One region of the Catenibacterium sp. RTP21428st1_D7_RTP21428_210409 genome, then DNA from elsewhere that is predicted to be linked to it. Evidence: riboswitches for the same ligand, from Rfam matches in the RefSeq annotation. Region 1 holds a riboswitch; the other holds the start of a gene.

What was found. Region 1 has a riboswitch for lysine ahead of ABUA27_RS02140 (transporter substrate-binding domain-containing protein). Riboswitches for the same ligand answer to the same signal wherever they lie in the genome.
Region 2: another riboswitch for lysine. It lies ahead of ABUA27_RS00825 (ACT domain-containing protein); the one in region 1 lies ahead of ABUA27_RS02140 (transporter substrate-binding domain-containing protein).

The regions. Positions count from the first base shown of each region.
Region 1 covers NZ_JBEHVX010000007.1:15,475-31,246, forward strand. The annotation lists gene ABUA27_RS02075 (L-aspartate oxidase) at 1-1,939, shown strand, start outside; gene ABUA27_RS02080 (transcription repressor NadR) at 1,940-2,473, shown strand; gene ABUA27_RS02085 (metallophosphoesterase family protein) at 2,527-3,258, shown strand; gene trhA (PAQR family membrane homeostasis protein TrhA) at 3,335-4,009, shown strand; gene lspA (signal peptidase II) at 4,080-4,586, shown strand; gene ABUA27_RS02100 (RluA family pseudouridine synthase) at 4,556-5,476, shown strand; gene ABUA27_RS02105 (deoxycytidylate deaminase) at 5,469-5,948, shown strand; gene ABUA27_RS02110 (ribonuclease HIII) at 5,974-6,891, opposite strand; gene ABUA27_RS02115 (CvpA family protein) at 6,997-7,785, shown strand; gene ABUA27_RS02120 (endonuclease MutS2) at 7,787-10,087, shown strand; gene uvrC (excinuclease ABC subunit UvrC) at 10,080-11,849, shown strand; gene ABUA27_RS02130 (D-alanyl-D-alanine carboxypeptidase family protein) at 11,905-13,056, shown strand; gene ABUA27_RS02135 (metallophosphoesterase family protein) at 13,053-13,520, shown strand; lysine riboswitch at 13,588-13,754, shown strand; gene ABUA27_RS02140 (transporter substrate-binding domain-containing protein) at 13,817-14,629, shown strand; gene ABUA27_RS02145 (amino acid ABC transporter permease) at 14,638-15,366, shown strand; gene ABUA27_RS02150 (amino acid ABC transporter ATP-binding protein) at 15,378-15,772, shown strand, end outside.
Region 2 covers NZ_JBEHVX010000003.1:1,150-16,921, reverse strand. The annotation lists gene rpiB (ribose 5-phosphate isomerase B) at 1-406, opposite strand, end outside; gene ABUA27_RS00915 (L-threonylcarbamoyladenylate synthase) at 384-1,004, opposite strand; gene ABUA27_RS00910 (alpha/beta hydrolase) at 1,194-2,114, shown strand; gene ABUA27_RS00905 (DUF4177 domain-containing protein) at 2,143-2,799, opposite strand; gene ABUA27_RS00900 (hypothetical protein) at 2,892-3,356, opposite strand; gene ABUA27_RS00895 (PF20097 family protein) at 3,374-3,616, opposite strand; gene ABUA27_RS00890 (hypothetical protein) at 3,603-4,073, opposite strand; gene ABUA27_RS00885 (hypothetical protein) at 4,058-4,822, opposite strand; gene ABUA27_RS00880 (hypothetical protein) at 4,827-5,000, opposite strand; gene ABUA27_RS00875 (transposase) at 5,183-5,539, shown strand; gene ABUA27_RS00870 (hypothetical protein) at 5,579-5,986, shown strand; gene ABUA27_RS00865 (hypothetical protein) at 6,173-6,625, opposite strand; gene ABUA27_RS00860 (hypothetical protein) at 6,657-7,301, opposite strand; gene ABUA27_RS00855 (hypothetical protein) at 7,307-7,477, opposite strand; gene ABUA27_RS00850 (hypothetical protein) at 7,479-7,901, opposite strand; gene ABUA27_RS00845 (ATP-binding protein) at 8,393-9,721, opposite strand; gene lysA (diaminopimelate decarboxylase) at 9,932-11,233, opposite strand; gene dapB (4-hydroxy-tetrahydrodipicolinate reductase) at 11,244-11,990, opposite strand; gene dapA (4-hydroxy-tetrahydrodipicolinate synthase) at 11,992-12,891, opposite strand; gene ABUA27_RS00825 (ACT domain-containing protein) at 12,893-13,351, opposite strand; lysine riboswitch at 13,421-13,590, opposite strand; gene ABUA27_RS00820 (hypothetical protein) at 13,606-14,019, opposite strand; gene gloA2 (SMU1112c/YaeR family gloxylase I-like metalloprotein) at 14,012-14,389, opposite strand; gene ABUA27_RS00810 (AzlC family ABC transporter permease) at 14,479-15,168, shown strand; gene ABUA27_RS00805 (branched-chain amino acid transporter permease) at 15,168-15,479, shown strand; gene ABUA27_RS00800 (DUF4299 family protein) at 15,459-15,772, opposite strand, start outside.

The sequences.
Region 1 (15,772 bases):
ATCATGTATAGAAGAAAGTGATAGTTTTCTTGCGCAGGGTGGTATTTGTATGTTTAAGGATGAAAGTGATTATCATGCTTTCTTTAAAGATACACTAAGAGCTGGCCATTATGAAAATAATCCTCTTTCTGTAGAATTAATGATTAGAAGTTCTCGTGCTGTACTTGATGATTTATTATTATATGGTACTGATTTTGCTAGAGATGAAGAAGGAAACCTTAAATATACAAGGGAAGGTGCTCATTCTACTAACAGAATCCTTTATCATGAAGATATTACTGGTAAAGAAATCACTAGTAAGCTTTATGCAGAAGCCAAGACAAGAAAGAATATCACTATTGAAGAATATGTCACTTTGACTGATTTAATTGTTAAAAATGGTAAGTGTGTTGGTGGTAAAGTACGCAAAGGTGATGAAGAATATGATATCTATGCAGACTTTGTTGTACTTGCAACTGGTGGTATTGGTGGTAAATATAAGAATTCTACTAACTACCGTCATTTAACAGGTGATGCCATTGATCTTGCTAAGAAATACAGTATTGAAACAGAACATTTGGATTATGTACAGATTCATCCAACAACTTTCTATAGTGATGATAATGAAAGACGTTTCCTTATTTCCGAAAGTGTCAGAGGTGAAGGTGCACTTCTTTATGATAAGAATGGTAATCGTTTCGTTAATGAATTATTACCTAGAGATGTTGTTTCTGAGGCAATTAAGAAACAGATGGAAAAAGATGGTACTGATTATGTCTTAGAAGATTTAAGACCTATTGGTGAAAAGGAACTAAAGGAGCATTTCCCTAACATTGTTCAGTACTGCTTAGATAAAGGATATGATGTAACTAAAGAATGTATTCCTGTTGTACCAGCTCAGCACTATTTCATGGGTGGTATAAAAGTCAATGAAAACAGTAAAACATCTATGCCTAACTTATATGCTGTTGGTGAAACAGCATGTAATGGTGTTCATGGTAAGAATAGACTTGCTAGTAACTCATTATTAGAAAGTTTAGTATTTGCTAAAAGAGCCGCAAAAGATATGACAAGAAAGTATGAGGCCCCAAGTATGTTTGATAAGACAACTTTAAAATTAAATGTAGACCCACTAATCCTTTCAGCTCTTCGTGAAGATATTACAAGTGAAGATGTTTCTACATGCAGTGTTATGAGAACTGCACAGTTAGGTGAAGTAGAATTAATTTGTAAAGAAAATGGTATTATTGCCGGTCTTCAAATTTTTGAAAGAACATTTAAATTATTAGATGAAGATGTAGATGTACATTTCTTTGCTCATGATGGTGATGAAGTACATAAAGGTGAATTATTGGCTAAAGTCACTGGTGATATGAGAACTCTTCTTGAAGGTGAAAGAACTGCTCTTAACTACTTACAGAGAATGTCAGGTATTGCCACTTATACTCGTAAGGTGGCAGATCTTCTTGAAGATACAGATATTAAGTTACTTGATACAAGAAAGACAACTCCAAATAACAGAATTTTTGAAAAGTATGCTGTTAAAGTAGGTGGAGGAAGCAACCATAGATATAACTTAACAGATGGTGTTCTATTAAAAGATAATCATATCGGTGCTGCAGGAAGCGTCACTAAAGCTGTACAGATGGCAAGAGACTATGCTCCATCAGTAAGAAAGATTGAAGTAGAAGTAGAAACATTTGATATGGTGCAAGAAGCAGTTGCTGCAGGTGCTGATATTATCATGCTTGATAATATGAGTACTGAATTATTAAAGCAGTCTATTGATTATATTGATAAACGTGCTGAAATTGAAATTTCAGGTAATGTGACTGCAGAAAACATTAATAGAGTGAAAGATATGGGTGTTGATTTCATTTCTAGTGGTGCTTTAACACACTCTGCAAAGATTCTAGATTTATCATTAAAAAACCTTCATGCAATTAATGGGAGAGACTAAATGACTGGTAAAGAAAGAAGGGACTACATCCTTACAGAACTGACGGAAAGTGATACACCGATTTCTGCTTCTAATTTTGCGAAACGTCTTCAGGTTTCACGTCAGGTTATTGTGAATGATGTCGCACTTCTTCGCGCTAATAATCATGTTATAGAAGCAACCAATAAGGGATATATTATACGCCAGTCTGCAATGGTAGAAAGAGTTCTTAAAATGCAGCATACAGATGCAGATATAGAAAAAGAGTTAAATACTATAGTTGATTTAGGTGGCTATGTGAAAGATATCTTTGTCTATCATAAAGCTTATCATATTGTACGTGCACCTCTTAATATCGCATCACGTTTAGATGTAAAGAAATATCTAAATAATTTAAAATGTGGGAAATCTATCTCCTTAATGACAGTTACAAGTGGTTATCATTACCATACAATTTGTGCTGAAACAGATGAGAGACTTGATGAAATACAGGAAGCTTTATCAAAGCTAGGATATCTCGCAAAACTACAGGAATATGAACCTTTTGAATTCTAAAGCCATCTTTATTGATGGCTTTTTTTATGTATAATGAGATGGAGGTGATGAACATGATTTATATAACAGGTGATACACATGGAAATCAATTTAAATGGCTTGAGCAGATAGATCCTATACTTAAAGAAGGGGATATAATTATAGTTTGTGGTGATTTTGGAATAGGCTTTTTCCAACAGAAGTATTCTTCTGAAGAATCATTCTATGATTTTATTAGTGAACAGCCTTATACTGTTTTATTTATTGATGGCAATCATGAAAACTTTAATCTACTTAATAGTTATCAAGTAAAATCATGGAATGGGGGATTTGTCCATAAAATCAGACATAACCTTATTCATTTAATGCGTGGAGAAATCTATACAATAGAAGGAAAAACATTCTTTACCTTTGGTGGCGGTTATTCTATTGATCAGCCATTACGTAAAGAGAATGTTTCCTGGTGGCCACAAGAAATGCCAAGCAAGCAGGAATATGAGAATGGCTTACAACATCTAGATAGCGTAGATCATGTAGATTACATTATTACTCATACAGCACCTGATGAAACAGTCTATTTTCTATCAACTATTAAAAAATATCATATAAAAGGTGATATCTATCAGGAATTCCCTTTGACAACATATTTAAATGATATACAAAAGAAAACAACCTATACGCATTGGTATTTTGGGCATTTTCATGTAGACAGAGAGTTATGGAGAAATCAGACAGCACTCTTTAATACAATATATGAATGTGAGTCTCATCGTATCCTTAAACAATGGAATACATATGAATGTTAACATCTAGACTTTAAAACTAGATATATTGACATTAAATAATAGATATGTTAAACTTGCTGTACAAGAGGTGATTGATATGAAACGTACAAAGTTAGATGACCGTTTACTTCCTGATTATACACGTGGTGAAGAAATATTTAATATGGTGACTCATATAGTAGGGGCTGTATTTGGTATTGTAGCACTAGTATTATGTATTATATTTTCATGTTTACATCATAATGGATATGGTTTAGCATCTGGTATCGTTTATGGTGTCTCTATGATACTCTTATATACAATGAGTTCTATTTATCATGGTTTATCTCCTAATTTAAAGGCAAAGAAAGTATTCCAAATTATGGACCATTGCAGCATCTTTGTCTTGATTGCAGGAACCTACACACCAGTACTTTTATGTTCAGTTAGACAGGCAGATCCATTCTGGGCATGGGTATTATTTGGTATTGTATGGGCAGTCACTATTTTAGGGATTACATTAAATGCCTATGATATCGAGAAGTTTGCGAAGTTCTCTATGGCCTGTTATTTAGTTCTAGGCTGGTGTATTGTCTTTAAGTTTAATTTGCTTCCTGGTACTATTGGAATGAATGGTATCTATTTATTAGTTGCTGGAGGTGTGGCATATACAATCGGTACAATCTTCTATGGATTACAAGAAAAGATCCATTATATGCACTGTATCTGGCATCTATGGATCTTACTTGGTAGTGTTCTACATTTCTTATGCATCATCTTATATTGCATGTAACAGGCTTACGCCTGTTTTTCTTTTATATCTTTTAAAGACATGCTATAATCGTTGAGGAAAGGATGATTAAATGAAAAAAATAAATTTTAAATACGGTTTCTTATACTTGATCACATTTATTATTGTATTAGGTGGCGATTTAGTAACGAAACTTGTAGTCAACGAATCAATGCAGTTAGGCCAGAGCTATCAGGTCATTAAAAACTTTTTTTATTTCACTTATATTCATAATACAGGTGCCGCATGGGGTATGCTTTCAGGGCATTTCTTTATGTTCTATGCAATTTCTATTATTGCTGGTATTATGCTTATTTATTATTTTATCAAGAGTGACAAATCCCAGGTCTTATTAAGATTTGGAATTGTGCTTATATTTAGTGGTATGCTAGGAAATCTATATGATCGTGTTGTTTTTCATTATGTAAGAGACTTTTTAGATTTCTTTGTATTTGGTTATGATTTTCCTATTTTCAATATTGCCGATATGGGTGTTGTAATAGGTGTTTTATTAATCATCTTAGATTTAGGAATTGGAGAATATAAACAATGGAAATACAATCAATTACACCAGAATTAGAAGAAAAAGGCTTGCGTTTAGATAAAGTAATCTTAAATCATATGCCTGATCGTTCACGTACTGAGATTCAGAAATGGATTAAAGCAGGACAGGTTATTGTTAATGATAATGTTGAAAAAGCTAACTATAAGGTAGAAGAAGAAGATGTCATCCGGATCACTTTACCAGATCCTCAAAGTACTGAAATTAATCCTGAAAATATCCCATTAGATATTATTTATGAAGATGAAGATGTGATTGTCGTCAATAAACCTACAGGTATGATTGTTCATCCATCAGCAGGTATTTATTCAGGAACACTTGTGAATGCATTACTCTATCATTGTCACGATTTATCAGCAATAAATGGTATTACACGTCCTGGGATTGTACATCGTATTGATAAGGAAACAAGTGGTTTATTAATGGTCGCAAAAAATGATAATGCCCATCGTTCATTATCTAAACAATTAGAAGAACATTCAGTTGTACGTCGTTATGTAGCACTCGTTCATGGTGTTATTAACCATAATGTAGGTCGTATTGAAGCACCTATTGGACGTGATAGCAAGGATCGTAAGAAGATGGCTGTCACTAGTAAGAATGCTAAAGATGCAATCACTAACTTTAAAGTATTAGAACGTTATGATGATATGACACTTATTGAATGTCGTCTAGAAACAGGTAGAACACATCAGATCCGTGTTCATATGCAATACATTGGTCATCCAGTTTATGGTGATCCTCAATATGGTTTTAGAAATGATGATAACACACATGGTCAGTATCTACATGCTAAGGTATTAGGTTTTGTACATCCTAGAACCAATGAACATATGTACTTTGAAGCACCTTTACCTGATTTCTTTGAAGAAAAGATCAAAGAACTAGGAGGAGAATACAATGGATAAGCAGATCATTACATGGGATCAGTATTTCATGGGAGTGGCTAAACTCTCTGCTTATCGTTCTAAAGATCCTAATACGCAGGTTGGCGCTTGTATAGTAAATAGTGATAATCGTATCGTAGGGGTAGGATACAATGGTCTTCCAAGAGGATGTGAAGATGATAAGTTCCCTTGGTCTGTAAGAGAAGGGGCTTTATATGATACAAAGTATCCTTATGTTGTACATGCCGAATTAAACGCAATACTTAACTCTACTCAGAAATTACAGGGTTGTCGTATCTATGTTTCTTTATTCCCATGTCATGAATGTACTAAAGCAATCATTCAGAGTGGTATCAAAGAAATTGTCTATGAAGATGAAAAATACAAAGGAACAGAAAGTGATAGAGCAGCTAAACGTATGTTAGATGTGGCTGGTGTTTCTTATCGTAAAGTTCCTGCATTTGAAGTAGAAATAAAAAAAGAGAATCAATAATGATTCTCTAGATGAAGAAGAAGGCCTATAGGCCTTCTTTTAATTTCTTTAATGCTCCCTTAACTCTCTTCATATTAGTGAAATTCAACTTACATACCTTTGTAAGAATCTTATCACCATACTTGTGCGCAAGTTTAACAGCCACGATTTCGGCATTAGTGCCGGCCCCTCTAGCAAGGTTCATCTTTAAACTCTTTGTCATGCTAGCAAAATATTGTAGATATGCATAACGAGAAATGATTTCTGCAGCTAATACTGCTAAATACTGTTCATCAGCATTGGTTTCAAAAATCATATCTTTTACGACAATAACTTCACTCTTTAAATAATTATAATAAGTCTTAGGTGAAACGAATTGATCAATAACTTTGAATTCAACACTCTTCTTCACTTTCTGAAGAACATTCACAACAGCCTGGTTAAATAGGCGTGCACGAATGTTTGCCTGGTTGATTCCACTATCAATCATCTTATTATAATGTGAGTTATCTAGTACTAGTAGTGATGAAATGAGATGTCCTTTTAATAGTTTAGCGTAATTGATAATTTCCTGATTAGACAAATCATCGATATTATCAATATGCAGGTTTTTAATGATCTCAAGTGCTTCATCATCGGCATAGCATGCAACGACACAAAGCGGCCCAAGAAAATCAGCAGATCCTGTTTCTGCAGCACCAATATGTGGATGCATACATAAGTGATCTGAATTCTTTTCCTGCTCAATCTTTTTTGCTAAACTTCTAGACCAATGCTTTGCTTCATGCACCGCATTCTGTCCTAAAAAGCTTGCTTCATAATTCGATGTCACTTCGATGTCACAGCCAATTGCATGAGCTTTTAAAAGAAGGTTCTCGCTTTCGAATGGAACCATCTGACTGTCATAAAACTTCTTCATCTTGTTTAAAATGTTTTCATTAATCAAAAATTTAATTGGCTCCACTATATTCACCTCACATGTTTTATTTTATCATAAATTTCATTTTTTTGACAGTATAAATTTCATTTGTTATAATTAAGAACCGACAACGTCAAGGAGGTAAGTGTTATGAGTTTTCTTGATTTGATTCTTATCGCTTTTTTGTTATATATGTTTTTTAGTGGATATTCCAAAGGTTTTTTCTCTACATTATATGATTTAGTAAGCTTTATAATTATGATGCTTTTTATCTATTTTAATGTAGAAACTATTTCTTCTATTATCCAGATTTATAAGCCGGTAGATGATCCTTTATCACAATTAGGTGGTTCAGTTATAAATATGTTGATAGTCTTTATTATCATGTTTGTTGTTCTAGAAATAATTCGCAGACTCATAGGCGTTCTTATTAAACCTTTAGTCAATCAATTGACTGATCATTTTGCACTCACTGCTTTTGTCAATCATTTATTAGGTGCATTGCTTCACGCATTAAAGGGTGTATTTATCTCCTTCATGGTTATGATGATGGTTATTATTCCTTTCTTTGGGCTTGATATCTTAACTAATTCTAAAATAGGACATTTAATCATAGAAGATGTACCAATTATCTCACAAAAAGCAATCAATGAAGCAAGTGCTTATGGAAGCTTATTAAAGGGACAGCATACACTTCAATTAGAAGATAAAGATATATTAAAGAAGATGATTATCGCTAATAATCATGCCTATAATCATGGAATACTAGATGAGCATGATGCAACACAGTTTGTCTATACACAATTAGGCCCTGCTTTAATGAAACAGCAGGTCATTATACCTCATGAAGAAAAACTTCAATTTATCTCTTTATTAAATAAAACACCTTATACAGAAACAGAAAAGAATACAATATTAAATAATATAGGAAGTGAATAAAATGTTAGATAGTTATAAAGTCTTAGAATTTCCAAGAATTCTAAATAGTATTGCTGGCAGCTGCCGTACAGAGATTGCGAAGAAGAAAGTATTACAATTAGAAATGTATGATAATCTGGCTGATTTAAATGAAGAACAGAATCGTTTAGAAGAAGCCATGACTATTCATCGTATTATGGGTACTTTACCTCTTGCGCCACTTCATGATATCAGTGCATATCTTGCAAAAGCGAAGATGGATGGTATTTTAGCACCAGAAGAATTAATGGCTATTGATCATATGTTAGAAAATATCTTTCAGGTGACTTCTTACTTTAATGCTTATGAAGGAGAAATTATTCTCTTAAGAGACTTAGTAGAAGGCTTAGAAGGGGATAATGGATTACATATAGAAATCAATAGATGCATTATGCCTGATGGCTCTATCAGTGATCATGCCAGTGAAACACTTTATCGTATTAGAAAAAGCATGCATGCATTAGAAGGACGTATTCGTCATTCTATGGAAGGGTATTTAAAGAGTGAAAAGAATTCATTAAGTATGGATACTCTCTCTAGCAAGAATGACCGTTTAGTTCTTGCAGTTAAAGCACCACATAAGAATGAAATCAAAGGCTTAGTACATGCCACAAGTGCCTCTGGTCAGACATTCTTTATTGAACCAGAAAGTGTTGTTGTCATGAACAATGAACTTAATGAATTAAAGAGTCAGGAACAGACTGAAATCAATAAAATCTTACAGAGTCTTACAAGACGTGTTAAGTATAACTATACAAGATTCTATTTTGATCAGGAACTCATGTCTGAACTAGATTTTATTTTTGCGAAAGCACGTTTTGGCTGTGATTATGATTGCATTAAACCAGATATCAATGAATCAGGTATTCTTTCTTTAAAACAGGCCAGACACCCACTTATTGATCAAAAAAGAATTGTACCTAATGATATTATTATTGATGGTAAGATGTTGATGATTACTGGTTCTAATACCGGCGGTAAAACAGTTGCTTTAAAGACTGTTGGTTTACTTTCATTAATGGCTATTAGTGGTTTAGCCGTGCCAGCTATTTCAGCTTCTATTCCATTCTTTGATGCAGTCTATACCGATATTGGTGATGAACAATCTATTGAACAGTCACTTTCAACATATTCATCACATATGAAAAAGCTTATTTATATCTTAGAACATGCAACATGTCGTTCTTTAATTCTTATTGATGAAATTGGCTCAGGTACAGATCCACAAGAAGGGGCATGTCTAGGAGAAGCTATTCTGGATACTTTATTAAGACGTGACTGCCGTATTGTTGCATCTACCCACTATGGTGAACTTAAGAGCTATGGTCAGTCAAGAGATGATATTACTCTGGCATCTGTTGGATTTGATGTAGAAACAATGCGTCCTACATATCGTTTAAAGCTTCATTCTATTGGTTCATCTTATGCTTTTGAGATTGCTGCTTCTTTAGGTCTTGATCATGAGATTATTGATCAAGCTTTACATAATAAAGAAGTACGTATGAATGAAGCAGAAAAGTTAACTGAAAAACTGACTAAACAGAGTGCTGAATTGGATGAAAAAGAAGAAAGAATCAATACATTACTTGCAGACAATGAAAAGCTTCATAATCGTTATGAACATCAGCTATCTGTTGCCACAAAACAAAAAGATCGTATTGTCGAAGAGGCACAGCAAGAAGCTAATAAGATGCTTGAAGAGGCTAAGAAAACAATTGATGAGTTAACTAAAGATATTATGAATCAAGGTGCTTTAAAGCCTCATCAGGTGACTGCAGCGAAACATGCATTAGATCAGCAGAAATATGAAAAGAAAGAAGTAGTTAAGGTACAGGATCATGTCTTTAAAAAGGGTGATCATGTTAAACTTGATAAGATGAATAGAGAAGGGGATGTCCTAGAAGTTAAGAAGCATGAATTGCTTGTTGATTTAGGTGGTCTCCAGGCACGTGTTAAGGATACTGATGTAACATTCATGCATGGTGCTTCTAAGCCTCAGAAGGTTAAAAAAGCAGGCACAAGACAGCATATGAAGAAGACAGGACATTATGAAGTCAATGTCATTGGTATGCGTTACGAAGAAGCGATGAATATTGTAGAAAAGTTCTTAGATGACGCTTTATTACTAGGTTATCCTTCAGTACGTATTGTTCATGGTATGGGTAAAGGTATTTTACGTAATGGTATAAGAAAGAAGCTAGACCATTTATCATATGTTAAGGAATATCGTGATGGTGGACCAAATGAGGGTGGTTTAGGTGTAACGGTAGTTAGCTTTGAATAAGAATCTAGACTATATTAAAAAGAAGCTTTCTCTGCTTCCTATGTCTCCTGGCTGTTACTTAATGAAGAATACAGACGGAAAAGTTATTTATGTAGGAAAGGCGCGAAAACTTAAAAATCGCGTCTCTTCTTATTTTACAGGAGCACATAACTACAAAACCACAAAATTAGTCGATCATATATGGGACTTTGACTATATTGTGACAGGCAGTGAAAAGGAAGCATTATTACTTGAAATTAACCTCATTAAAGACTATACACCTGAATACAACATCATGTTCATGGATAATACTTATTATCCTTATATTGAACTCACTGATGAAACCCATCCACGACTTAAAATAGTAAGAAAAACTAAAAACAAAAAGAATAAATACTTTGGTCCTTATCCCGATGCCACTGCTGCTAGAAATACTTTTAAATTATTAAATAAGCTTTACCCATTAAGAAAGTGCAATCATGTCCCAGATAAACCATGCTTATATTATTCTTTACATCAATGTCTAGGTCCATGTATTAATGAAGTTGACAAGAGCCAATATGATGAAATTAGAAAAGAACTAATTTCTTTTATACATGGTAATACCAAATCCAAAATAGATGAACTCACTGAAAAGATGATGACAGCTAGTGAAAATCTTCAATTTGAACTTGCAAAAGAATATCGTGATCTCATTCGTTCTATAGAATATGTCACAGCTAAACAGAATGTCCAATTTGGAGACTATAAAGATAGAGATATCTTAGGCTATTTTATTGATAAAGGCTACATTAGTATACAGCTCTTCTTTATGCGTGAAGGTAAACTTCTCTATCATGATTTTAATTTAGAACCAGTAGGAGAAGATTTTGAAGAAGATCTCATTCGTTTCTTAGTTACTTATTATCAAACTCATCCAGAACCTTACGAACTGCTTATTCCTCAAGATGTTGATTTAGAACTATTAACTGAAATATTATCCTGTCATGTTCTTCAGCCACAAAGAGGAGATAAGAAATCTTTAGTAGAAATGGCTAATAAGAATGCGAAAGAAGCATTAGAAAAGAAATTCTTATTAAAAGAGAAAACAGATGAAAAAACAATTCTTCCTATTATTGAATTAGGTCAAAAACTAGGTATTGATACACCACACACGATTGAATTATACGATAACTCTAATATCCAGGGTGCTTATGCAGTCGCTGGTATGGTTGTATATAAAGATGGTGTACCATCTAAAAAAGATTATCGTAAATATAAGATCAAGACAGTAGAAGGTCCTGATGATTATGCAAGTATGAAGGAAGTCATCTATAGACGTTATTATCGTTTACTTATGGAGCAAAAAGAAATGGCTGATCTCATTATTGTCGATGGTGGACTAGGACAGATCAAAGTCGCCAAAGAAGTGATAAATAGTTTAAATATCTCTGTACATATATGTGGTTTATCCAAGGATGATAAACATTCTACCGCAATGTTGCTAGATGAAAATGGGAACCAGGTTCCTATTAATACAAAGAGTCCTTTATTCTTCTTATTAACGCGTATGCAGGATGAAGTGCATCGCTATGCTATTTCATTCCACCGTCAGGTACGCTCTAAATCCTTATTTAGTTCTATATTAGATGAAGTAGAAGGAATAGGGGAAGCACGCAAGAAAAAACTTCTTAATCATTTTAAGAGTGTTAAAAAGATGAAGGAAGCATCACTGGAAGAACTAGAAGCAGTCATTCCTAAGAATACTGCAGCAAAGCTCTATGAAGTACTACATAAAGAATAATCTATACACTTTTTGCGATATACTATATAATTGACATTAGAGAGCAGGTGATTTAATGGAAAATAAGCGCAAGTATCTGTTTATTACAGTCATTGCATTATTTATCGTTTCATTCTATACAATTAACCTCCGATTTGATCCATTCTATCGTGTCAACGGCATCAATAACGATAATAGAATGATCATCGAAAAGTATTTAAGTAAAGAAGAACAGAAATATCTTGTAGAAAACAGAATTCCTCTTTACCATTTTATGAAATATATCAAATATGATGATTTTTATCTGCCATATTATCAATATTATGAATTACTAGAAAAAACAGGGCGTTACTCTACAAATAAGTCTATCCTACAAACAGGCAATGAATTAGCAACTAAACTCACTAATACCTATAAAGGTGCATCTTATGATCAAGCAAAGAAACTTGTAGAACATGATTTAGAAGCAGGATATTTATATAATCAGAACTTTGATTTTGGTAAACTACAAATATATTATGAAATGAGACCTCTTTATGAAGATTATAGTTATGTAGATGATACAGAATACTATATTGAATTATTAAAAAATCGAGGACTAAATGATAAAATGATTCTTTCATTCTTCAAACAAGCATGTGCTAATTACTCTCGTTACGGTTTAACAACACTTATGACTCAGGCAAATAATCAAGATATGTTATTGATTCCTGATCCTTCAGCTCTTTTAACTACCTTAAGTGATCAAACTTATATAGGTGCTTATGTTCCTCATAATCTTGTCTTAATGTCAGATATTCATCGTTTAAAATATGCCATGTATTTAAATAATGACGCCTATGAAGCGCTAAAGAAGATGATTGATGCAATGCCTAATGAGATTGCGAATGACTTTTATGTTAAAGAAGCATATACAAGCTTTACTGATTTACAGTATTCAAATCCTAATCTTGCAGGTAAAGATGAAAGACAATTAGGTCATACAGTTTCTATTGCCTCTAAGTCCATTGCCTATCATGAGTTTGAAACAGCTGCCCTGTCACAATGGCTTGAAGCACATTCATATGAATATGGTTTTATATTACGTTATCCAAAACGTATGGCATCTTCTACAAATCATGTGTATGATGCACATTACTATCGCTATGTAGGTAAGAAGAATGCGAATAAGATTTACAAAGAAAACAGCTGTATTGAAGAATATAATCAGAAGGAGGCAGCTGAATGAAAAAAATTGTAATTATGTCAGATAACCATGGAGACATGAATATCTTAACAGATATTAAAGTTTTAGAAGATGATGCAGATTACTATATCCATTGTGGTGATAGTGAATCATATCAATTGCGTGATTTAGATGAATTTGTTGCAGTGAAAGGAAACAATGACTGGAGTCTTGATCTTCCACAAACTGCAAGATTAGATATTGAAGGAAGACATCTTCTGATTACTCATGGGCAGTTTTTTGGTTATTTTGATCGTGAAAAGAAAATGCTGGACTTTTTAAAGAAATATAATGGAGATGTTTTAATCTCAGGACATACACATATGCCTCTAGTAAAAGAAGAAAATGGTTTATGGCTTATTAATCCTGGCTCTACTTCATGGCCACGTGGTGGCAGCAAAAGATCTTATGCGGTGATGACTATTGATGGTACAAATGTAGATGTTAGAATTAAAACATTGGAATAATGATACAATTTATTAAATGGGATTGACTTTTTATATCTTCCTATTATAATGGGCATGTAAAGTCAAATATAAAGATAGAGGAAGCGATGCATCAGAGTAGTATGAGGAGTCGGCAGACTAAGAATCATATGAAAGGTAATCATCGCCGAAAGAGGATAAGCGGCAGCTTATAGTCTTGGGGATTCAGGAAATACCTGTCTCACTCCTTCATGATGAAGAGGCGTTATCTAATCGTTAAAAGCTATATGATAACGTATAGCTTTTTTTTCTATTTTTATATAGAAAGGGGAATAAATATGAAAAAGACTTTAATTACGCTTGCAACAGCAGCGCTTGTATTATCAGGATGTGGATCATCTACTAAGGATGACAACACTTTTACAGTAGGGATGGAAGCAGCTTACCAGCCATTTAACTGGCAGACTTCTAAGAAAACAGATACTGCAGTACAGTTAGATGGCGGTGCAGGTTATGCAGATGGATATGATGTTGTCGTTGCCAGCAAAATTGCTAAAAAATTAGGAAAGAAACTTGTAGTAAAGAAGATTGCATGGGATGGTTTACAGCCAGCTGTAGAATCTGGTGAAATCGATGCAATTATCGCAGGTATGACTGCTGATAAGAAACGTGAAAAGGGATTAGATTTCACTACGCCTTATTATCAGAGTGAAATGGTTATGATCGTAAGAAAGAATAGTGCCATGACTTCATTCAATGATATCCAGCAGTTCTCAGGCTATAAGGTAACAGGTCAGAAGAATACTAACTATGATACAATCATTGATCAGATTAATGGTGTAAAACATCAGACACCTAAATCAACTTATCCAGAATTAGTTGTAGCTTTACAGCAGGGTGATACAGATGGTATTACTGCAGAATTACCAGTTGCAAATGGTATCGTACAGGCTAACCCAGATTTATCAATCGTTAAGTTTGCAGATGGTCATAACTTTAATGTAGATACTGCAGTATCAATTGGATTAAAGAATAATACACGTAAGACTGCTGAATTCAAGAAGATTCAGAAGGCTTTAGATTCTATTTCACAAGAAGAAAGATTAAAAATCATGGAAGATGCTGTTAAGAGAGCACCTACTGAAAAATAGGAGATAAAATGAAAATAGATTTTCAATATGCATGGAGTCAGTTAATTAATAACTGGCCTCTATTCTGGTATGGTATTAAGATGACAATCGCTTTTGCGGTTGTTGGTACATTAGCTGGTTTAATTATTGGTTTAATTATTGGTGCCATTCGTTGTGTACCATTAGATCCACTAGATAAACCAGTGACAAGATTCTTTAAACGTTTAGGACGTTTTATTACAGGCTTTTATGTATGGGTATTCCGTGGAACACCTATGATGGTTCAGGCCGTATTCCTTTATTACTTATTCAAACCAGTATTACATTGGAATAACTTTACAGCTGGTATGGTCATTATCTCAGTGAATACAGCTGCTTATATGGCTGAAATTATTCGTAGTGGGATTCAGTCTATTGATCCAGGACAGATGGAAGCAGCTAAGTCTTTAGGTATGACAAATACTCAGACTATGATTTCTATCATCTTCCCACAGGCTATTAAGAATACATTCCCATCACTTGGTAACCAGTTTATCGTTAATATTAAGGATAGCTGTATGTTAAATGCGATTTCAGTTGTTGAATTATTCTTCCAGGCACAATCAGTGGCTGGTACTAATATGAGATATATTGAAGTATATCTTGTTGTTGCACTTATTTATTTAACTCTTACAACAGTTGCAACATTTGTACTTAATTACATTGAAAAGAGAATCAATAAGACAAACACAGTCACTATCAAGGATAACTGTGCTTAAGGAGGAAAGAAATGGATACAGTAATTGAAATTAAACATTTAGAAAAACATTTTGGTGACCTCCGTGTTCTTAACGATATTGATTTCACTATCGAACGTGGTAAGGTTGTTACTATTATTGGTTCAAGTGGTTCTGGGAAAAGTACACTACTAAGATGTATCAACCTTCTTGAAGTACCTGATGCAGGAGAAATTCTATTCAATGGTCAAAATATTCTTAAAGGTGATTTAGATGCTTCTACATATCGTAGTAAAGTAGGCATGGTATTCCAGAACTTTAACTTATTTAGTAATAAGACAGTTTTAGAAAACTGTATGATTGGCCAGATCAAAGTATTAAAGAAATCTAAAGAAGAAGCCCGCGTTGAAGCAATGAAACAGCTAAAAGCTGTTGGTATGGATAAATT
Region 2 (15,772 bases), on a different contig from region 1:
TCTTAACATGTCTTCCACCTTCAAAATCAGTATGAAGCCATGCATTAAGAATTTCAACAGCGAGTCCTTCTCCAATAACTCTCTGTCCCATTGCAATCATGTTAGTATCATTATGAGCTCTTGTCGCTTTTGCACTAAATACATCATGACATAATGCGCAGCGGATACCATCTACCTTATTACATGTAATTGATACACCGATTCCTGTTCCACAAACAACGACACCTTTCTCACATTCTCCTGATGCAACAGCTTTAGCTGCCTTAGATGCATAATCAGGATAATCACAAGAGTCTTCAGTATAAGTACCATAGTCTACAACTTCATAACCCTGTTTCTTCATTTCATCAATAAGAACATTCTTTAAACGTAATCCACCATGATCACAAGCGACTGCAACTTTCATAATATACCTCCTCGATTTCTTCTTTGGTAATTAAACCTTCTCTTAGTATTCTCACATCACCTTGACTTAAATCCACGACTGTAGATGCAGTTGCCGAAGCAGTCTGTCCTCTGACAACCATATCAATCTGTCCATCAAGCTGTGCAAGTACTTCTTTTTCGTTTGTCGTATTCCCTTGACCAGATAAATTAGCACTTGTTACTGATAAAGGCCCTGTCTGATCAATGAGTGACAAAACGAAAGAACTGTCTGGGATTCTAATACCTATTGTATCTTTTCCACTAACATGTCTCGAATCCACACTATCCAGTCTTTTTAATACGATTGTCATTCTACCTGGCATAAACTTATCAATCACTCTCTGGGTACCCTCGTCTACTAAGCCATACTTCTTTACATCATCTTTTTTTGACAACATAAGAGTCACTGCTTTATTCGGGTTACGTTTCTTGATTTCCATAATTCTATCAAGACCCTTCAAATCATCGAATAAGCAGGCAACGCCATAAACAGTTTCCGTAGGAAATGCAACAATCTTCCCATCTCTTACTGCACTCACTAATAAATCCATCTGTTCTGGTCCTATAACCTGTGTCATTAAAATCACCTCATATCGGTATTATTCTAACACAAAAACTTTCTTAAAAACATATATTTATCGCTTTCCACCATACCCTTTTCTACTTACAAATTCATATATCTGTCAATTATTTATTCAAACTTAATTGTTTGTACATAAATTCTTCATAGAATATTTTATATAATGAATAAAAGGAGGTATTTTGTCATGAAAAAGAAGAATGTAGTTATTGGTACAATAGGCGCAGCCGCTGCGGCATCTGCCACTTATCTTGCAGCAGGGCGCATTGCGATAGAAAAAGTATGTACAAGATGCAAAAAAGAAAAAGTAGGATTAAAACATCCAATGAGTAAAGATGATAAACAATGGCTAGATCATCAGACATTTATTGATATGGAAATCACTTCTTATGATGGATTAAAGCTAGAAGGGCAGTTCCTTCCTTATCCTGATTCTAATAAATTAGTGATCTGTGTTCATGGATTCCATTCTTACCATTATCGTGAGTTTGCATATTATATTCGTTTCTACCATGAACTTGGTTATAATATCCTTCTTCCAGATAATAGAGCACATGGACAGTCAGAAGGACATTATATTGGTTTTGGATGGCTGGACCGTTTAGATATATTAGAATGGATTAAAAAAATGGAAGAATACTTCCATAATGAACCAATGAGCATTGTCTTACATGGTATATCCATGGGTGGGGCAACAGTACTCATGGTAAGTGGTGAAGAATTATCTGACAATGTGAAAGCTATTGTCGCTGATTGCAGCTATACAAGTGCTTATGATGAATTCAAATACTACTTAAAGAATAAAGGATGTCCACCATTCTTATTACTTCCTAGTGCTACATTATTATCTAAAAAGACAGTAGGGTATAACTTCAAACAAGCCAGTGCAATCAATCAAGTCAAGAAATCTAAAACACCTACATTATTTATACATGGTAACCAGGATCACTTTGTGCCTACTTACATGGCATTAGAACTCTATAATGCCTGTCAGGCAGAAAAGAAATTACTTATTGTGAATGATGCTGCACATGGTGAATCTTATCATAAAGAGAAGAAACTTGTTCAAAGCAATATTACTCATTTCTTAGAGAAATATGTAGACTAATAGACCGAGCAAGTTGCTCGGTCTATTCTTATTTCTTCGCATTTCTTATTTTTCTTTCAAAAATAAGTACAACTTCATCACTTGTACTATTGCTTCCTACACCAACACCTACAATAGCACCACCTACCATATTACTGCCTATTTCATTTGTGAAAGCTGTCTTTAGTCTCCAACCCTGTACACTATATCTTATTAATGTCTTCTTCAAACTATTTGTATCTGTCCTACCATGAGAATCATGAACAGTAACTACATCATATTCATAAAGATCATTACATTCTAAAATGGAATCTAAATTATAATCATTATTTCTTTCTTCCAATAATTCTGTGAACTTATCTTCCGTCATCGAATCATTAGAAGTATTATTTTCTATGATTTGATCTAGTTTTGAGTTGATTTCTTTTTGTTCATCCATACTTTGACGTTGTTTACAATACTTATCAAAATATGTATGAATTCCTTCTTTGACTTCTTGAGAAAAATGACCTTTATCTAACTGTTGATCAATTGCCTGAATAGCTTCATCTAGCTGTTTTGTAGAAAGATGAGTACTTTTCAGTTTAGTTGATGTAATTGTGAGATTAGGTACTTGTTGTAAGCAGGTATTACATAGACATACTTCTCCAAAACTATTTCTATCTGGAATAGTAGTAAAAACCTGTCCACAATGACTACATTTCATTTGTTTTTACACATGATTTTCCTCTTATAAATAAATTCACTTTTTCAAAGAACCTATATTAAGCTTTTCCGTTTTTATTCAAAAGATAGGATTTATGATACATCCTCTAACTTAAAATGAATATCATTATTTTCAGTTTGGACTATTAAACGCTTTTTTTCTGTATCATTATTTAAGTTAAATGTAAATTCTATTTCATTGTCTGTAATCTTTATAATTTTTGAATTTTTATTTAATGTTGTACCGATTTCAGGGGCTATCCCTATCCTATAGTATTGCTTACCAATAATAACCCCTATACCATGTCTTTCTATTAACTCTTTATCTTGATATAAATAAGCCATAGAAATCAGACCATCACTTTCTTTAATATCCATATATTCTGTAGCTGTTCCAGTTTCAAGTAATTCACTATACTTTTCTAATTCTTTAGTTTTTTTATTTAACTGCACTATGGTTGTAGCTTTATTTTTATTTTCAATAAACAAATATCCATTAAAAACAATTGAAAACCCCAATAAAAGTATAATGATTAGATTCTTTATTTTATTTTTCATATATACTTTCTCCTGTTTTATAAATCTTTATTTGCATTTATGATAATAATATTGCATGTATTACATTTGTATGCATCAATTTTGTCACCTTTGAAGTAGCTAAAATGTCCTAACTTGATATCATCCTCCCCAAAATGCCATTTATTCGTCATAAAGGGTAGTTTTTCAGGATTTGGTGACCATGCAAGAGCCTCACCCCTTGTTTTAATATAACCATGAATTAACTTACCCGAACAATAAGGACATCTATTGATTATCATTTTGTTTCCTCCAAATATATCTTGACTTTTCTAATTTCTTACCTAAATGACTATTTTTATTCATTCTTTTTATATCATTTATGATTTCGTCATCATAATAATAGTTATATCCTATTATTATAAAATAATTCTTTACATTTATAACAGGAAATCTATTGAGGTGTTCATCACTAAAATTATCAATAGAATTAACTAACTGTTTATACTTTTGGGCATTATTTTTATCGTCTACATCAATAACTTCTATATTGACTAAATCTCCAAATTCATCCTTTAGTTTTATTGGAAGCGATTTTTTTACTTGAATACATAATGGGCAACACTCTATTGAATATATTTCGACATTTAATTGTTGTTCATTGTTTTTATGATTTTCAAAGTATAAAAAGCAACATAATAAGAATACCAAACAACTTATCAAATAAATAATTGTCCTTTTTTTTAATAATTCATACATGCTGGATTACCTGTGTAATCTGGACGTTGAATGTGAAAATAACTATAAGTTACCTTTGCGGCGCCACTTTTTGTTTTTATCTGTTCATACCACTTTTTTGAAATCTCACTATATGCTCCGAAATAATATTTTTGTTCTCTAATATAAGATAAACAATCTGATGCTCCGTATTGATAAAACTTAATATGAATAGTAGGTTTAACGCTTGAACCAACTGATACAGCAACAGAATAAAGAAATACCACTTTTCCCAAAGGACCTGAAACGAACAAAGAAACGGCACTTCCAACCATACCTATTATTTCAAGAACTTTAAAAGTCATTTTTGACGTTTTATGAAATGGACCTCCTAATTTTTTCCAAGTTGTATATGTGGTTGGGGTTTCCCCATCTACATTTAACACTTCTTCACCCTCAGCAGGCATTAAAGGATCAGGATAATCTTCATCAAGAATTTCTTCATAAAACATTAATTCAGATCCATTTTCAGTGACTAATGATAAATTAGAATTGTTTTCATTTATTAAATATGTTTCTTCGTCAATAGTCATTGTTGATGTATTATTTACTAAATCTTCTTCCAATAAGATATATGTGGAATCAGTTTTATCGTATGCTATTACATCACTTACATTTTCGTCTTTATAGGTATATAAATATTCAAAGTCATAATTTCCATCAGCAATTTGAGTAAGTTTAGAAAAATCGGAAGTGTCTGATGCGTATAATTCTGAATTTTTTAATTCCATATTATCAAATATAGCTTTCCCTCTTTGATTTTTCTTCTTTAAATATGTATTTAACTTTTTCTTGCATTAATGTTTTGATTTCAAATGGATTATCACTGTAAGAATAGTTATTATCTTTAGCATAAACAGGAATTAAAACAGATGATAAAACTAAAGCAAAAGCACATAAATTAATCATTATTTTTTTTCATTTATTTTTATTCTCCTTTCTATTTGATTTTTGAATACCTACAAACCACAGGTTAGTGAAAAATAAATATCATAAGAAGCATTTAAACGGCGTTCATGAAGCTGAACCAGACACATAGATTTTCCATCTGTTCTATAATTAGTTTAGAAATCAGATAGAAGTATAATCACATGTCAAACAAAGTATTAAAGCCAAAGAAAGCTTCTCTATATGAGTTCACTCAGAACTATTCTAATAACATCAATAACTGTATTGAATTTTTCAAATCCATGAAATGGCCTGTTGGCTTCTCATGTGATTGCTGCGGATGCCATAAGTATTACTTAGTCAAGCGTGTAAGAAAGACCAAGACTTCATATGTTCTTGAAAGCAAATCATGCCATAAGCAGTATTCACTGCTTTCAGGCACTATTTTTCAGAGCTGCAAGCTTGATCTATACAAGCTCCTTTTAAGTATTTTCCTTTTCTTTAATGAAAATAAAGGAATCAGTGCAATAGATTTATGTTCAATACTAGACGTTAACTAGAAGACTGCACTTCTTCTAGAAAGCAAGTGTAGAATTCTTATGTCAATAAGCAATTCAGGCAAGCTGCCCAACGTCCTTTTCTATGAGGCAGATGTCTTCAATATTGGTGTAACCTCCAAGAATAATGCGAGTCGTTCAAGTGAGCAACAGTCTATTCTTGGTATTCTATCTACAGATAAAGAGAAAAACTATCCCCCGGTACCTCAAGTTAAGATCATTAATGATTATACAGTTTTGTCACTTAAGAAAAACATAGAACAGTGCTGTGTATTATCATATGATGCATTACTCAATACTGATGCTAAGAAATGCTTTAATACACTAAATGAAGAAATACAAGTAAACAACAAGAAAATCGACCATGAAGAAAATAATCATAGACTACTATGGTTAAACATAATAATCGGGAATATTAAGAATAATATTACTGGGATTATCATGGAATAACCAAAAGAGAGATGCCTTTATTCCTGAATGAACAGGAGTATAGATTTACCCATAGAAGTATGGGAAAGACTGTGATGGATAAGGTAAAGAAATATCTGCAAAGATCATTTCCTATCAGTCATAGACAGATAGTCTGTATTCTGAATATTTCTGTTCTACACTTCTCTTAAATCGTTGCCTTGCAGATTATGGGTATTCAAAATGAATATTCATTTCTAGCAATATGTTTTTATCATTCGTCAACAGTCTGAAACCACAAAATGTGGCCTGTTTGAGGCTAGGATTAATAAAAAGGGTTGAATAATAAATAAGATAATTATAAGTTTTTTTCTTTGGCAGACTTATTCTTTTTACTTGTTTAAAGTCACTCTTATAATCGTAGATATTAACACTGTATTTATCATGCTCATTACGAGATAGAATATAAGCATGAGAACCATTAAAATCAATCATATCAAGATGATGCTTCAAGGTATATGTTTTTTCTAATTGATGCGTATCTTGATCAAAAACACAAATCTTATTGCCTTCATTTGAAACAAGATTATAGAAAGAAACATAGATTTTTCCATCATTTACATAAATATTATCAGCATAGCTATAAGGCATATCAATGATTTTTAATTCGTCTGTATTCATGTTTAATTGACCAATATATTTATTTTGGTTATTAAATGAAAAAATATAATGTATCTTTATCTGTATAGTACTTACAAATATTATCTCCATATTGGGTAAGACTAATACTTTTAAGTCGTTTTAAATTTTGATCATAGATATCACATGCAATATCATTTTCAATATCTACAAAATTATATACTTTAGAATGACTTGGAACAACCATATAAGAGAAACGATATTTTTCTTTTATTTCATTTACTTTTTTCTCTTTAAAATTCATCTGAGTTAGATAACCATAATCATTAAGATTAGATACACCATAATAATAGTGATCATCTGCACTGACTGCATCAATGGCTGTTCCAGGTAAATGAAGCTTATTCACTTTTGTAGAATTTCCTTTTATCTGAATAATATTTTGAGGATTCTTATGTCCTTGAAGACCGATATTATTAATATAAGCATAACCATCATGATAGCTTGTGGTATTGAATGATGTGCCTACTTGAGCCTCATCCAATTTTGTAGAAGCAACTTTTTTACCATCATCATTATAATATTTAATAACAGTATATTTTCTTGCAGAAGAAGTTTCAATCACACCAAATGTATAATGGATATTGCTTTGTGATTGTGAGAATGAGCATCCTGTGAATAGTAAGACTGTGGTAATTATTAGAATTGTTTTTTTCATTGTAATCACTTCTTATAAAGAATCATTGTCTTATCACTTGAGACCAATTCAAGAGGATGCACTGCTGCGCCATATTGACTAGTGTTTAAATCTACATTGTATTTATCTTTAAATCCAGCCCATACGAGTTGAGAACAGTAAAATTTTGATCTTGTATTTACATCATAATACTTAATGTTATATGGTTTGCCTCTTTGTGAATAACACCAATCTGCGACTTTTTTTTGCTTGATTTTCTGTTCCGGCTGTCACATAAAGTCCCCAGCATGTATTTTTGCTTTTATTCCAATCATTTTTACCAGTTACAACTCCATTGGATAAAGCTTCAACAACTCTATTTTGTGAATAGACTATAGCTGCATGACCAGTTGGAATCAGATTTTTATAAGCGTCTCCTGTGACTAGTATTCTGTCTTTTGTAGTAGGGTATCCCCATGTATAAACAGCTTGGCCATCAAGAGAACATGCATTAATTGATTTTTCTTTCTTCGCTATCTGATTGTAGATAATTTTTAATTCATCAGTGTTTTCGAATGCGTTTTCATTATAATTGTACGCATTTACACTTGTGATAGTAGAGAGGCTCACTCCTATAATCATAGTCAGTGAAGACAATAATTTAATTGATAGGATTTCCTTTCTTTTGTATTTTTAATTATTAGATTCATTATGTTTGTATTATTAGTTAATGTAACCAATGGAATCTCCTCCTTTCATTAAGTAAACTTTAACTTCATAAATATGATAACAAACAATATTAAAGTACTCAATAATACTGATAATAATTATTAAAAATCTAACGTAAAAAAGGAGGTAGTTTAAGATAATATTGCTTTAGGTTATCTTATTCATCAATAACAACATAACGATACTCATAATATGCTTTCTTAAGTCTATTATAATGTATACCTACAAAATAAAAGACTAGAAGTTAAATATAAGCAACCTCTAGTCTGTATGTTTATTTAATGAAGAGAAGAACAACACATTAATAGTCATAACTATTAATCGTTATTCACGAGCTTACCTTATGAATGTCTCAAGTCATAATGAATAACTTCTCTTCAGTGATGTGATATCACTTTTTAGTTCTATAATACAAAAGGAACAAGATAAAATGGTCTAAACAATAAACTATTCTCTTTGCCTATATCTTTTTGCGAAATCAAATATGGTTTATTCACAATATTGGAATATTTCTTGCAGAATTCATTGATTGATTCATGTTTTCCAATACCTGAAGATTTCACCTCAAATACATTAATCTTACTTCCCTCAGATACTAGAAAATCAACCTCATAATAATGCGTACTTCCTTTTTTGTTCCAAGTATGATAGTACAATTCTCTTCCTGATGCAGCAATCATCTGAGCCATTAGATTTTCATACAAATAACCAAGATTAATAGGCAACTTATCAGATAATAGTTTTGCATATATTTCGTTTTCTGTTGCTGGGCAATCAATAAACATAAGTGTGACAAACAAACCAGTATCCGCAATATAGAGCTTATAACTATCAAAATCTTTTGTATCTGCCAAACTCACTTTAGGGTCAGTTGTATTAAAACATGGTAGCACTGTCTTTGAATCAATCAACTCATATAATAATTCTTCACTTCTTACATTATTCTTCTTACCTATCGCAGTTGTTATGCGATATTTTTTTGTATCTTTTGCGAGCTGAGCAGGAATTGAATGATACATAGCTGATAATCTACCAGAAGCATCAATCTTCTTAAAATCTTCTTCATACAGATTAATAATCTGTCTTTTGACCATATCTATTTCTGAAAAGTTTTTACCATTTACATAGGCTTCTACAGCCTGTGGCATTCCTCCAACAGCCATATATATTCTCAAATCTCTCATTAACTTACGATTTGTAGCCTGACCAATGGCTTTACCCATATTATATATATCTTTCAACAATCCATAATTACTACCTGTGGCAGTACAGAACTCTTCATAGTCCATTGGGTAAATCTGAATCTTCATTTCCTCAGAAGGAATAAGAATATCCTTTACATTCTTCTTAATTGATATCAAAGATCCTGTTTCTAGATAACTATATCTACCATCTGCAACAAGATGTTTAATTGCTTGTCTTGCTTTAGGAAATAACTGTACTTCATCAAAAATAATAAGAGACTCATGTTCATATAATGTTATTCCTGTTTCAGCCTGCAATCTTAGAAAAAATATATTTAGATTACCTATATCATCAAAACATTCAAGAATATTATTTGTTATCTTTGAAAAGTCTATCAAAATATATGACTTATACTCATTCTTCGCAAAATTTTCCGCAATAGTTGACTTACCAACACGTCTTGCTCCCTCTAATAGAACTGCATATCGATCTGAATAGTTATGCTTCCATTCAAGTAGCTTATCATACGCTTTTCTCTTAAAAAACATAGAATATCTCCTCACTTTTTAAATATATATAACTTTCTTCAATCTTATTATCTGCCAAAATATAACTTTCTTCAATCTTATATTTGTCAAAAATGTGACTTTCTTCAATCTTTTTTTAGCCTAAAATAGTACTTTCTTCGAAGTAACGGTAATTATATTATATTTATTTACGTATAAAAAAAGGGGATAGCATCCGCTATCTCCTCATGACTATTCTTCATCAAATAAAACTAAATCATCAAATGTCTGTCTTCTTACTACGACTCTTGATTCACCTTCATAAGTGAATACTACAGCTGGTTTAGGCAACTGGTTGTAGTTAGAAGACATAGAGTAGTTATATGCACCTGTAGAGAATACTGCAAAAATATCTCCTGGCATAATATTAGCTGTAACTGGTAGATCCTTAGTAATCATATCAGCACTTTCACAGATCTTACCTACAACTGTTACAGTCTTAGTCTTTGTTTCTCCTGCTTTATTTGCAACAATACCATCATATTTCGCATCATATAAAGGTGTACGGATATTATCAGACATACCACCATCAATAGAGACATAAGTACGTACATCAGGGATTTCTTTAATACATCCTACTGTATAAAGAGTAATACCTGCATTACCTACAACATAACGCCCTGGTTCAATCATAACAGCTGGACGTTCCCATCCATGACTATCATATTCATTATAAATAACTTTCATGATTTCTGATGTAATAGATTCAAAATCAAGTGGTTCATCCTGTTTAGTATAAGCAATACCATAACCACCACCGGCATTAATCTTACTTGTTACAACACCAAATGTATTATAGATTTCATTTACGAACTTCATGAACTGAAGCATTGCATTCACATAAGCGAATAAATCAAATACCTGAGAACCGATATGACAATGAATTCCTTCATATTCGATATTATCAGACTCTAAGATTTTCTGAATAGCTTTTAAATAGATACCATAATGAGAACTAAAGCCAAACTTAGTATCCTTATGACCAGTCATAATATAGTTATGACCACCAGCTTTAATACCAGGGACAATTCTTAAAGTTGCCTTTACTTTCTTACCTAGTTTACCTGCAATCTTTTCACAGTTTTCAATTTCATAGAAGTTATCTACTACGAAATGAGTCACATCATGACTTAATGCATATTCAATTTCTGAAGGAAGCTTATTGTTTCCATGGAAGTAGATCTTATCTGGATCAAATCCAGCACGTAATGCGATACTGATTTCTCCTGCAGATACGCAGTCAATTCCAATACCATATTCATTTGCAAGCTTATAGATTGCAAGACAGCTAAAAGACTTAGATGCAAATAATGGAAGCGCCTTTTCATACTTATCCATGAACTTTGTCTTTAATTCATTCATCTGATGTCTGATATGACCTTCACTCATAACATAAAGTGGTGTGCCATACTGTTTTGCGAGATCAGATGCTTTAATACCATCTATATATAAATCATTGCCTTTTATATCAGCAAACTGTGTCTGTAATACCATACCATTCCCCTTAATATAATGTTTTTAAATCAAATAAACCTTTGTCTTTATTCATTAATGCCTTTAATGCAGCAACAGCACCATTCGCAAATACTTCTTTAGAAAGAGCTGTATGCTTTACTTCTACGATTTCATCCTGTCCTGCAAACATTACTGTATGTTCACCAAAGATTGTCCCGCCTCTTATAGATGAAATACCTACTTCATTTCTTTCTCTCTTACGATGAATAGAATGACGATCATAAGTAGGTTCTAATGAATCATCTAAAGCATTATTAATACCATCATATAACATCACTGCAGTACCTGATGGTGAATCAATCTTCTGATTATGATGTTTTTCCATGATTTCAATATCAAAATGATGTTCAAAGAATTCTTTCGCAAATTCACTCACCATCTTATTCATCATAGCCACACCATAAGAAGTGTTATAAGACTGGAAGAGGGCAATCTCATGAGATGCTTCTTCAATCTTCTTTAAGTCTTCTGCACTAAAGCCAGTAGTTGCGAATACAACTTTACACTTATTCTTTAATGCATAAGATAGAATACTATCTAGATTGGCAGGATGTGAGAAATCAATAATGGCATCAATATCATCCTGTACTTCATCTAATGACTTATATGCAGGTACTTCTGGCTGTACATCAAACACAGGAGATACAACACCAGCTAATTCTAAATCTGCATCATTCATCACTGCATGGGCTACTTTCTTACCCATTAAACCATAACCATATACTAATACTTTCATCTTAATAACCCTTGCTTTCGAATTCTTTCATTGCATCAAATAATAACTTTTTATTTTCTTCTGTAGTTGGAATAAGAGGCTGACGAAGCATATCACTTTCAATAACACCCATATGCTTTAAAGCAGCCTTAGGCATGATTGGGTTAACATCAATAAATAAATATTTAGAAACATCATTTAAATCATAAGCCATCTTTCTAGCAAGTTCTAAATCACCCTTTAATGCAGCCTGGGCAAACATCTCTGTTTCTCTTGGATAAAGGTTAGATAATACTGAAATAACACCTTTACCTCCTGCTGCGATAAATGGAAGAATATTATCGTCACATCCAGAATATAAATCAAAATCCATATCCTTAGTACGTGTTAATACTTCCATTGCATACGCAATATCATCTGTTGCATCTTTCATAGCAACAATATTAGGAACCTTTGCAAGTTCTACTACTGTATCTACACTGATCTTCATACCAGTTCTACCTGGTACATTATACATAATAAGTGGTAAATCACTAGCAGCAGCAACAGCCTTATAATGTTCAATTAAACCTCTCTGAGAAGTCTTATTATAGTAAGGTGTTACAACTAAGTTTGCGTCAGCACCTGCTTCAGCATTAAACTTAGCCTTTCTAATAGCCTGTGCAGTATAGTTAGAACCCGCACCTACAATAACCTTTACACCTGTACCCTTAGCCATTTCTACTGTAATCTTAGTAAGTTCAAATTCATCTTCAATATCAATAGTTGCAGGTTCACCAGTAGTTCCGTTGACAAGTAATGCTTTTACACCACCATCAATCATTCTCTGAACCTGTCTTTTATAACCTTCGTAATCAATACTTCCATCTTCAAACATTGGTAATACCAATGCAACACCTGTACCTTCAAAAATTGGTTCCATTTTATGCTAATTCCTCCTGAATTTTTTCTAATGCTTTCTTTAAATATTTCTTTTCTATAACATATGAAATAGATACTTCACTTGTTGTCACCTGAGCAAATGGGATTTGGTTATCACCTAGAACTTTGAATAACTTACTTGCAAAACCGACTTCATTTTCCATATGACCTTCTACAACAAGCTTACCTACATTCTTAGATGCAAATACACCAATACGGGGGTGATTCTTCTTAACTTCTTCAATTGCCTTGTTTAAAGCACTCTGTGCTTTTGCATCACATGTGAAATCAATACGCATTTCATCTTCTAGCATGACTGATGAGATCATATCGATGTTCACACCTTCACGGCTAATTGTTTCAAACACATCAGCCACAAAGAGAGGATTCTTTTCAACATTCATTAACTTCACTTGAATAATGTCTTCTTCAATCTCTAATCTTGTAATCACACTGTTCATCTTCATCATCTCCATTTTTTTATAAAAAAATATTGCAATGGGGCCATTGCAATATAATTAGTCTTCATTATATTCAATAGCGCACCACAAATATTTTGTGACAGTGAATAAGATCTTCTCTTATCCCCCAGATAACAGTTCATATACAGTTCCCTGTCTCTTCGGCATTTGCTCCCCCTTCATTATCTGGCTGTATCCATTAATAACGAATTCTTAACGCATGCACCTCTATTTGCCAACATAATAACATATTATCAATCATAAAAAAAGTGATTTTCTTCTAAATAGTGCATATATTCTTTGATCCAGGGACTATCTACCGCATATCGCTGAAGCATGAATTCTATTTTATTTCCATTATACATAAAACTCATCTTTAGCTTTGCACCTTTCTTCTTTGTTTTAAAGTCTGTCACAGATTGATAATCAAAGAAATAAACTTCTTCTATAAACTTTAAATTCTCATAACACATGAAAGTAATACCATCGTAATCAAAACTCATCATATAAAAATGCACTGGTTTACCATGTACATGACCTAACCACATTGTGAAAGCTGTCTTTTTCCAATCAACTTCATATTTCGTATACGCAAAGGCTACATTATTATGAAATGAGATTCTTGATAAACGAATGTAATCTTGTAATAACTCTTCTCTCTTATTCATGGATTTCTAAAGGCAATTGATCAGGATCTTTAAAAAATGTCATTTTCTTGCCTGTAAATGTGTCAAAACGGATTGGTTCTGTTTCAATACCTAATGCATTTAATTCTTTGACTGTTTCTTCTACATCTTCTACCTTAAAAGCCAGATGTCTTAGTCCTGCAGTTTCAGGGAAAGGATGTAGTGGGGCATCTGGTTTAATAAATATTTCTAACTCCATATCTCCAAGTTGAAGATCTAACTTGATATCCTGCTTATCCTCTCTCTTATTTTCTCTAATAATCTTAAAACCTAATTTATTGACATAGAAGTCAATTGTTTGATCATAATCTTTTGTAATGATTGCAATATGATGTACTGTGTCTAATCTCATAACAACACCTCCTGTTACTATTATATCATTGACATCGTGAATGATATATAGTTATTATAGTATAAACCAACTAATGAGGTAGGTAATGCATGAATAAGAAAACAATTATTTTTTCTATTAAATCTGCACTCCCTGTTATGACTGGTTATCTTGTATTAAGTATTGGTTTTGGCTTATTACTTCAAGATAAAGGTTATGGATGGTGCTGGGCAGTTTTAATGAGTACAGGTATATATGCTGGTTCTATGCAGTTTGTGACAATTAATCTACTATCAACAGGTGCTTCTATCATTACAACTGCTATTATGACTCTTATGGTCAATATAAGACATCTCTTTTATGGGATTACTATGTTAGAGAAATATAGTGAAGCAGGGTGGAGAAAGCCTTATTTGATCTTCTCATTAACAGATGAAACCTATTCCTTAATCTGCTCTCCTGATCTTCCTGATGATATAAATCGTAAAGACTATTTCTTTATCGTTTCTCTTGTCAATCAGTTATCCTGGATAGCAGGGAGTATTATAGGTTCAGTACTCGGGAATATTATTCCTTTTGATACAACAGGCATAGATTTTGCGATGACTGCATTATTTGTCATCATCCTATTAGAACAACTAGAGAAATCAAAACAGCATCTTCTTGCCTTTACAGGATTTATTATTTCGATATTCTGTTTATTACTCTTTGGACCAAATCAGTTCCTGATTCCTTCTATGATTCTTATTACAATTGCATTATTCATAGAAAAAAAGAGCTTAGAAAGGAGTGATTTCTAATGCATGCCATACTTATTATTCTTACTGCCGCAATAGTCACACTTCTTATCCGTGCTCTTCCATTTATTGTATTTAGTAAACATACACCTGATAGTATTCTCTATTTAGGTAAAGTACTACCTTATGCGATCATACCAATGTTAGTGGTGTATTGTTTAAAGAGTGTATCAGTTCTAAAAGCCCCTTATGGTATTCCAGAGCTCATAGCACTTATAGTAGTTGTATGTATCCATAAATGGAAACATAGTACATTACTTTCTATTCTTCTAGGTACAATGACTTATATGTTTCTAATCCAGACTGTGTTCTAGTCTTTTCATGACCTCTAAGGGGAGATTATTCACGAGTACAGTATTACCATCATAGTAGTTGATGTAATCTGGACCTAGTGTAAATATACGTTCAAAAGGAATCGTACCCAATGATCTTTCTTCTGTTGTAGAATAAAGAGCTATTTCATAATAATTACATTCTAGCTTCTCACCTGTTTCAGGATTCTGATACCCTACAGGGACCCATGGTTTATTAGGGAGTAAAGTAGGGCAGTCTTCAGTTAATGCATAGATGCCTTTAATACCCTGATCTGTCTTAAAGAATTGAGGTT